Linked DNA regions of Methylosinus sp. H3A. The protein of the gene in region 2 interacts with the protein of the main gene of each other region in a pairwise test. Links are inferred from orthologs where the notes say so. Each region holds a gene or a part of one and is shown on either strand. Other genes may lie near its edges. The genes, in order: rplI and lon.

The links.
Region 1: the proteins of lon (region 2) and rplI interact in binary tests that used the Escherichia coli proteins (3 or more experiments, as listed by UniProt). The link is inferred for Methylosinus sp. H3A from one-to-one orthologs.

What each region holds. Positions count from the first base shown.
Region 1 is NZ_JADNQW010000005.1:3,718,960-3,722,261, forward strand. The notes cover bases 156-3,143. They hold rplI (50S ribosomal protein L9), read left to right. Parts: upstream 156-1,360; coding sequence 1,361-1,927; downstream 1,928-3,143. Other genes in these bases: IY145_RS20175 (DUF2232 domain-containing protein), read left to right, coding at 305-1,315; IY145_RS20185 (replicative DNA helicase), read left to right, coding at 2,389-3,143. In the rest of the region: IY145_RS20170 (ABC transporter permease), read left to right, coding at 1-140; more of IY145_RS20185, read left to right, coding at 3,144-3,302.
Region 2 is NZ_JADNQW010000005.1:456,452-459,808, reverse strand. Bases 204-3,246 are described here. They hold lon (endopeptidase La), read left to right. Parts: upstream 204-533; coding sequence 534-2,960; downstream 2,961-3,246. Other genes in these bases: IY145_RS05250 (HU family DNA-binding protein), read left to right, coding at 3,246-3,246; clpX (ATP-dependent Clp protease ATP-binding subunit ClpX), read left to right, coding at 204-244. Also shown: more of clpX, read left to right, coding at 1-203; more of IY145_RS05250, read left to right, coding at 3,247-3,357.

The DNA.
Region 1 (3,302 bases), 3.3 Mb from region 2 along the record:
TGAAAATGGAGTTCGTCTTTCTGCCCTGGCCCGTCGCTCTGACGACGCTCGGCGCGCTGGTCTTCGCCGTCGTCCTCGGCCTCGCGGGAAGCTGGCGCGCGCTCGGAGAGAAGCCGGGCCCCGCTCTGCGCCGCCAATAGCGCGGAAAAAGCCCCGACGGCGACGTTTTCGGCCGCCGGAAGCGGCTTTTTCGTCGCGCTGCCCTTGCCGGAAGAGATCGGCCGCCTTAAAAGGCGGGCTTCGCCGGCGTTCAGGGGGCTGGACGCGAGATGATCGTGCTCGCCCTCGAACAAGCGTAGAGCCCATGCCCCAGCTTTTACCCGAACGCAAGAAACTGCCCGTTCCCGACAACGGCGATTTTTCGCTGCCGCAGATCTTCGCCTCGCTCGGCGGAGGGCTCGCGGGCGCGGCCGTGTTCGCGGTCATCACCAAGGGCACTTCGGCGGCGGTTTTGTTCGCCTTTCTCGCGCCATTGCCGATTTTGATCGTCGCGCTGGGCTTCGGCCTTCGCCACGGCGCGACCTCGGCCCTCATCGCGACCGGCCTGCTGTCGATCTGGCCCAATCCGATCTTCGGCCTCGTCTACGCCTTGCTCGTCGGCGTTCCGGCGCTCGCCGCCGCCTATGTCGCAGCCGGAGCGCCCTGGCGCAGGCGCGAGCTCGTGACCGCGCATGTGCCGGCCTGGGCGGTTCTCGCCGCCGGCGGCGTGGTGGCGGCGGCGGTTTCCATCGCGGTCACGATCGCTGCGATTCGTTTCGGCGGCCTCGACGAGGCGCTCAATCCGCTGCGCGCCCGCGCCTTCATGGCGATCGAGGATCTGGTGCGGACGCAAGAGCTCGGCGACAAGCTCGATCCGAGCCAGCTCTCGGCGCTCGTCGTCTTCGCCTTCCCGGCGACTCTCGCCGCGCTGACGCTGCTCAGCCACACGCTCAATCTCTGGGGCGCTGGCCTGCTGGCGCGCGCGTCGGACGCGCTCTCGCGTCCCTGGCCGGACATCGCGCAGGAATTCGTGCTGCCGCGCACGGTCGCCGGGCTGTTCCTCGTCGCAGCCGCCGTGGCCTTCCTCGGCGATCTTCCCGGCGAGATCGGACTTGTTTTCGCCGAGACGCTCGGCCTCGCTCTGGCGATGCAGGGGCTAGCGGTCGTTCACGCCCTGCTGCGCGGGACGCGCGTCGGCGGCGTTTCGCTCATCGTCATCTATATCGTCATCGGCCTGTTCGCTTGGCCGATCGTCCTGTTCACCGTGATCGGCGTCGTCGACGCGGTGTTTTCGTTCCGTAGCCGCAAGCAGGCGGCGCAGGCGCGGCGCGGCTGAGATCGCTGCGGTAAAATTCGAGAGAGACACGAGGAGATAGAACCCATGGTCGATGTCATTCTGCTGGAGCGCGTGGCCAAGCTCGGCCAGATGGGCGACACCGTTCGCGTGCGCGACGGCTATGCGCGCAACTTCCTGCTGGCGCGCGGCAAGGCGCTGCGCGCCACCGAGAACAACAAGAAGCATTTCGAGACGCAGCGCGCCCATATCGAGGCGCACAACCTCACCGCTCGCAAGGAGGCCGAGGCCGTCGCCGAGAAGCTCGAGGGGCAGACCTTCGTCATCATCCGCCAAGCGGGCGAGAGCGGCCATCTCTATGGCTCGGTGGCGACGCGCGACATCTCCGACGCGGCGACCGCGGGCGGCTTCACGCTCAACCGCAGTCAGGTCGATCTGCAACATCCGATCAAGGCGCTCGGCCTGCATAATGTGCCGGTGCATCTGCATCCCGAGATCGAGGTGAAGATCATCGTCAACGTCGCCCGCTCCGCCGAAGAGGCCGAGCGCCAGGCGCGCGGCGAGGCCGCCGCCACCCGCGAGGAGACGACGCTCGACGATCTCGGCCTCGAGGTCGGCGCGGCGCTGGCCGAGGCCGGCGACGTCGAGCTCTGATCGCTCGCGACCGATTCTGCTCAATTTAAAAAAGGCCGGAGGCGCTCGCGTCTCCGGCCTTTTTCATAGGCCGGCGATTCGGCGTGGCGAAATTGCCACACACAATCGATTTTACGTGAGCGCGCCGAAAGATGCGCCGCGCATGTGGAAATGACTCACAAAGACGCCGCTCGCGCATTGGAAGGGCCGCGCGCGATCTTTGCCATTGGCGCCGCTCTCCGCTTCGGGCAATGTCGCGGCCGTTCTCGAGTGCCTGTCGCAACGCGTTCAAGTGCATCGAAGACATCCATCAGAGGCAATCAGGCGAACGGCCGGGCTGAGCGTCCCCGAGATGGGGATGATCTCCTCCCGATCGCCATCCGCGCTCGACCTCCTCTCCCGAGGGGACACGGAGCTCCGGCCTTCTGCGCGATGTCGTCGTCGCTGTGATTACCCCGCTATGTTCCGTTCCCGAGAGAGAAATGCTCGACCAGCCCGCCTATCGCACGCCGCCCCATAATATCGAAGCCGAGCAGGCGCTGCTCGGCGCCATTCTCGTCAACAATGACGCATTCGATCGCGTCTCGGATTTTCTGCGGCCGGACCATTTCTCCGAGGAGCTGCACAGGCGCATCTTCGAGGTTTCCTCGCAGATCATTCGCGCCGGCCGCGTCGCCACCGTCGTGACGCTGAAGACGCATCTCGGCGATGTGGAGCTGCCCGGCGGCGTGACGATGCAGGCCTATCTCGCGCGATTGGCGCGCGAGGCGACGACGATCATCAACGCCGAGGATTATGGCCGCACGATCCATGATCTCTCCGTGCGGCGGGAGCTGATCGTCATCGGCGAGGATATCGTCAACGCCGCCTTCGACGCGGCGGTCGATCAGGCGCCGCGCCTACAGATCGAGGAGGCCGAGCGCAAGCTCTACGCCGTCGCCGAGACCGGCCGCTATGACGGCGGCTTCCAGCGTTTCGCCGAGGCGCTCGCCACCGCCATGGATATGGCGAGCAGCGCCTATCAGCGCGACGGCCACCTCTCCGGCATAGCGACAGGGCTCGTCGATCTCGACGAGAAGATGGGCGGGCTGCAGAAATCCGATCTCATCATCGTCGCCGGCCGTCCCGGCATGGGCAAGACGGCGCTCGCCACCAACATCGCCTTCAACATCGCCAAGGCCTATGTGTCCGAGCAACAGCCGGACGGCTCGGCAAAGACGGTGAATGGCGGCATCGTCGGCTTCTTCTCGCTCGAAATGTCGGCCGAGCAATTGGCGACGCGCGTCATCGCCGAGCAATCCGGCGTGCCCTCCTATAAGATTCGCCGCGGCGACATCAACGAGGATGATTTCCGCCGCATCGCCGAGGCGGCGCGGGAGATGCAGAGCGTCCCCTT
Region 2 (3,357 bases):
GAGCACCGAGCTCACCTTCCAGGACGAGGCGCTCTCTTCCGTCGCCCGCAAGGCGATCGAGCGCCACACCGGCGCGCGCGGCCTGCGCTCCATCATGGAGGGCATTCTGCTCGACACCATGTTCGAGCTGCCGGGCCTCGAGGGCGTCGAGCAGGTCGTCATCGGACCCGAGGTTGTCGAGGGCAAGGCGCGCCCGCTCTATATCTACGCCGAGCGTAGCGAAAAGAGCGGCGCCAGCGCCTGACGCTTTTTTGGGCGGGGGAGCGCCAACTCTTTCGCAGCTCCCGCCCAACCTGCCGCATGCGTCTGTTTTTCCAGTATCTTGAATCGTTCTGCCACTAGGCCCATTTGTTGCGTAATCGCCTTCGACGCCGTTCGTGCGTGAGCGGGTCTCTCTACCGAAGGCGGATTATCCGCCCGAGCGTCGGGCCCGGAACTTGCAAGCGTCCCTTTTACGTCAGAAGCGTCCCTTTGCGTCAGAGCGTCGCCTCGCCCCGCTTCGGCGGGGAGCGAAACGGAACAGGAAAAAAGAAATGACGAACGAAAAGCGCAATTCCATAGTTCCCGGCGCGATCGAGAGTTATCCGGTTCTGCCGTTGCGCGACATAGTGGTCTTTCCGCATATGATCGTTCCGCTCTTCGTCGCGCGCGACAAGTCGATCCGCGCTCTGGAAGAGGTGACGAAGTCGGAGCGACTCATTCTGCTCGCGACGCAAAAGAACGCCGGCGATGATGACCCGGCCGCCGACGCGATCTATTCGATCGGCACGCTCGCTTCTGTTCTTCAGCTGCTGAAGCTTCCCGACGGCACGGTCAAAGTGCTGGTCGAGGGCGTCGCGCGCGCCAAAGTGCGCAACTATACGCGCATCGACGAGTATCACGAGGCGGACGCCGAGACGCTCGGCGACGAGGTCGATCAGCCTGTCGAAGTCGAGGCGCTCGGCCGTTCGGTCATCGCCGAATTCGACTCTTACGTGAAGCTCAACAAGAAAGTCTCGCCGGAGATCGCCGCGGCGGTCACGCAAATCGACGATTTCTCCAAGCTCGCCGACACTGTCGCCTCGCATCTCTCGGTGAAGATCGCCGAGAAGCAGGATGTGCTGGAGACGATCTCGGTCGCCAAGCGTCTCGAGAAGTGCCTCGCTCTGATGGAGAGCGAGATCTCCGTGCTGCAGGTGGAGAAGCGCATTCGCACGCGCGTCAAGCGCCAGATGGAGAAGACGCAGCGCGAGTACTATCTCAACGAGCAGATGAAGGCGATCCAGAAGGAGCTCGGCGACGAGGACGGCAAGGACGATCTCGCCGAGCTCGAGGAGCGCATCAAGAACACCAAGCTTTCGAAGGAGGCGCGCGACAAGGCGGTCGCCGAATTCAAGAAGCTGCGTCAAATGTCGCCCATGTCCGCGGAAGCGACGGTGGTGCGCAATTATCTCGATTGGGTGCTGGCGCTGCCCTGGGGCAAGAAGTCGAAGATCAAGCGCGATCTCGAGCAGGCGCAGGCCGTTCTCGACTCCGATCACTTCGGTCTCGACAAGGTCAAGGAGCGCATCCTCGAATATCTCGCCGTGCAGAGCCGAGCCAATAAGCTGACCGGCCCGATCTTGTGCCTCGTCGGCCCGCCCGGCGTCGGCAAGACCTCGCTCGGCAAGTCGATCGCCAAGGCGACGGGCCGCGAGTTCGTGCGCATGTCGCTCGGCGGCGTGCGCGACGAGGCGGAGATCCGCGGCCATCGGCGCACCTATATCGGCTCCATGCCCGGCAAGATCATTCAGTCGATGCGCAAGGCGAAGACGTCCAACCCGCTCTTCCTTCTCGACGAGATCGACAAGATGGGCATGGACTTCCGCGGCGATCCGTCTTCCGCTCTGCTCGAAGTGCTCGATCCGGAGCAGAACGCCTCCTTCGCCGATCACTATCTCGAGGTCGACTACGATCTGTCCAATGTCATGTTCGTGACGACGTCGAACACGCTGAACATTCCTGCGCCCTTGATGGATCGCATGGAGCTCATCCGCATCGCCGGCTATACGGAGGACGAGAAGGCCGAGATCGCGCGCGCGCATCTCATCCCCAATGCGGTCAAGAAGCATGGTCTCGCCGCCGCCGAATGGTCGATCGACGACGACGCTTTGCTGACGCTCGTTCGCCGCTACACGCGCGAGGCCGGCGTTCGCAATCTCGAGCGTGAGATCTCCAATCTCGCCCGCAAGGCGGTGAAGGAAATTCTGCTCTCCAAGGAGAAGGGCAAGAAGGTCCACGTCACCAACGACAACATCACCGATTATCTCGGCGTCCATAAATATCGCTATGGCGAGGCGGAGCTCGAGGATCAGGTGGGCGTCGTCACCGGCCTCGCCGTCACCGGCGTCGGCGGCGAGCTGCTGACGATCGAAGGTGTGATGATGCCCGGCAAGGGCAAGATGACGGTGACCGGCAATCTTCAGGATGTGATGAAGGAGTCGATCTCCGCCGCTGCGTCCTATGTGCGCTCGCGCGCTGTCGATTTCGGCATAGAGCCGCCCTTGTTCGACCGCCGCGACATCCATGTGCATGTGCCCGAAGGCGCGACGCCCAAGGATGGCCCCTCGGCCGGCACGGCCATGGCGACGACGATCGTCTCGATCCTGACCGGCATACCCGTTCGTCGCGACATCGCCATGACCGGCGAGATCACGCTGCGTGGCCGTGTGCTGCCGATCGGCGGCCTGAAGGAGAAGCTGCTGGCCGCTTTGCGCGGCGGCCTCAAGAAGGTGCTGATCCCGGAAGAGAACGCCAAGGATCTGGCGGAGATTCCGGACTCGGTGAAGAATGGTCTCGAGATCGTGCCATGCTCGCGCATGGACGAGGTTCTCGCCCATGCGCTCGTGCGTCAGCCGACGCCGATCGTCTGGGAGGAGCCTGCGCCTCCGATCGCCGCCAAGGTCGTCGAGGACGACGCGAGCGGCGTGCGCGCGCACTGAAGGCTAAGGCCCCTCTCCTCGCGGCTGCGCTGCGGGGGAGGGGCCGCCGCCCTCCGGCCGGGCCGCTCGAAGCCACGGTTTCCGCCCGTTTCCCCCATCGTCTCGCTCTCGGGCGCCCGGAATTCCAGGGATTCCGGCGTCGGGCTTTCTTCTAACCCTTGCTTTTGCTGACATTCCGGCACATCACTCACCTGTGCCGGGTCCCAGCGATTCGACGCCGCTCGATTTTCGGCGCTCAGCCCGTGTCGACGACCGGCTCCCGGCGGAAGCAGAAGGGATGAGACCATGGTCAATAAATTGGAACTGGTCGAGCATGTCGCCGAGGCGACCGAGACTTCGAAGGCCGCCGCCGCCGCCGCCATCGACGCAGTGATCGAAGGCATCACTTTGGCTCTCA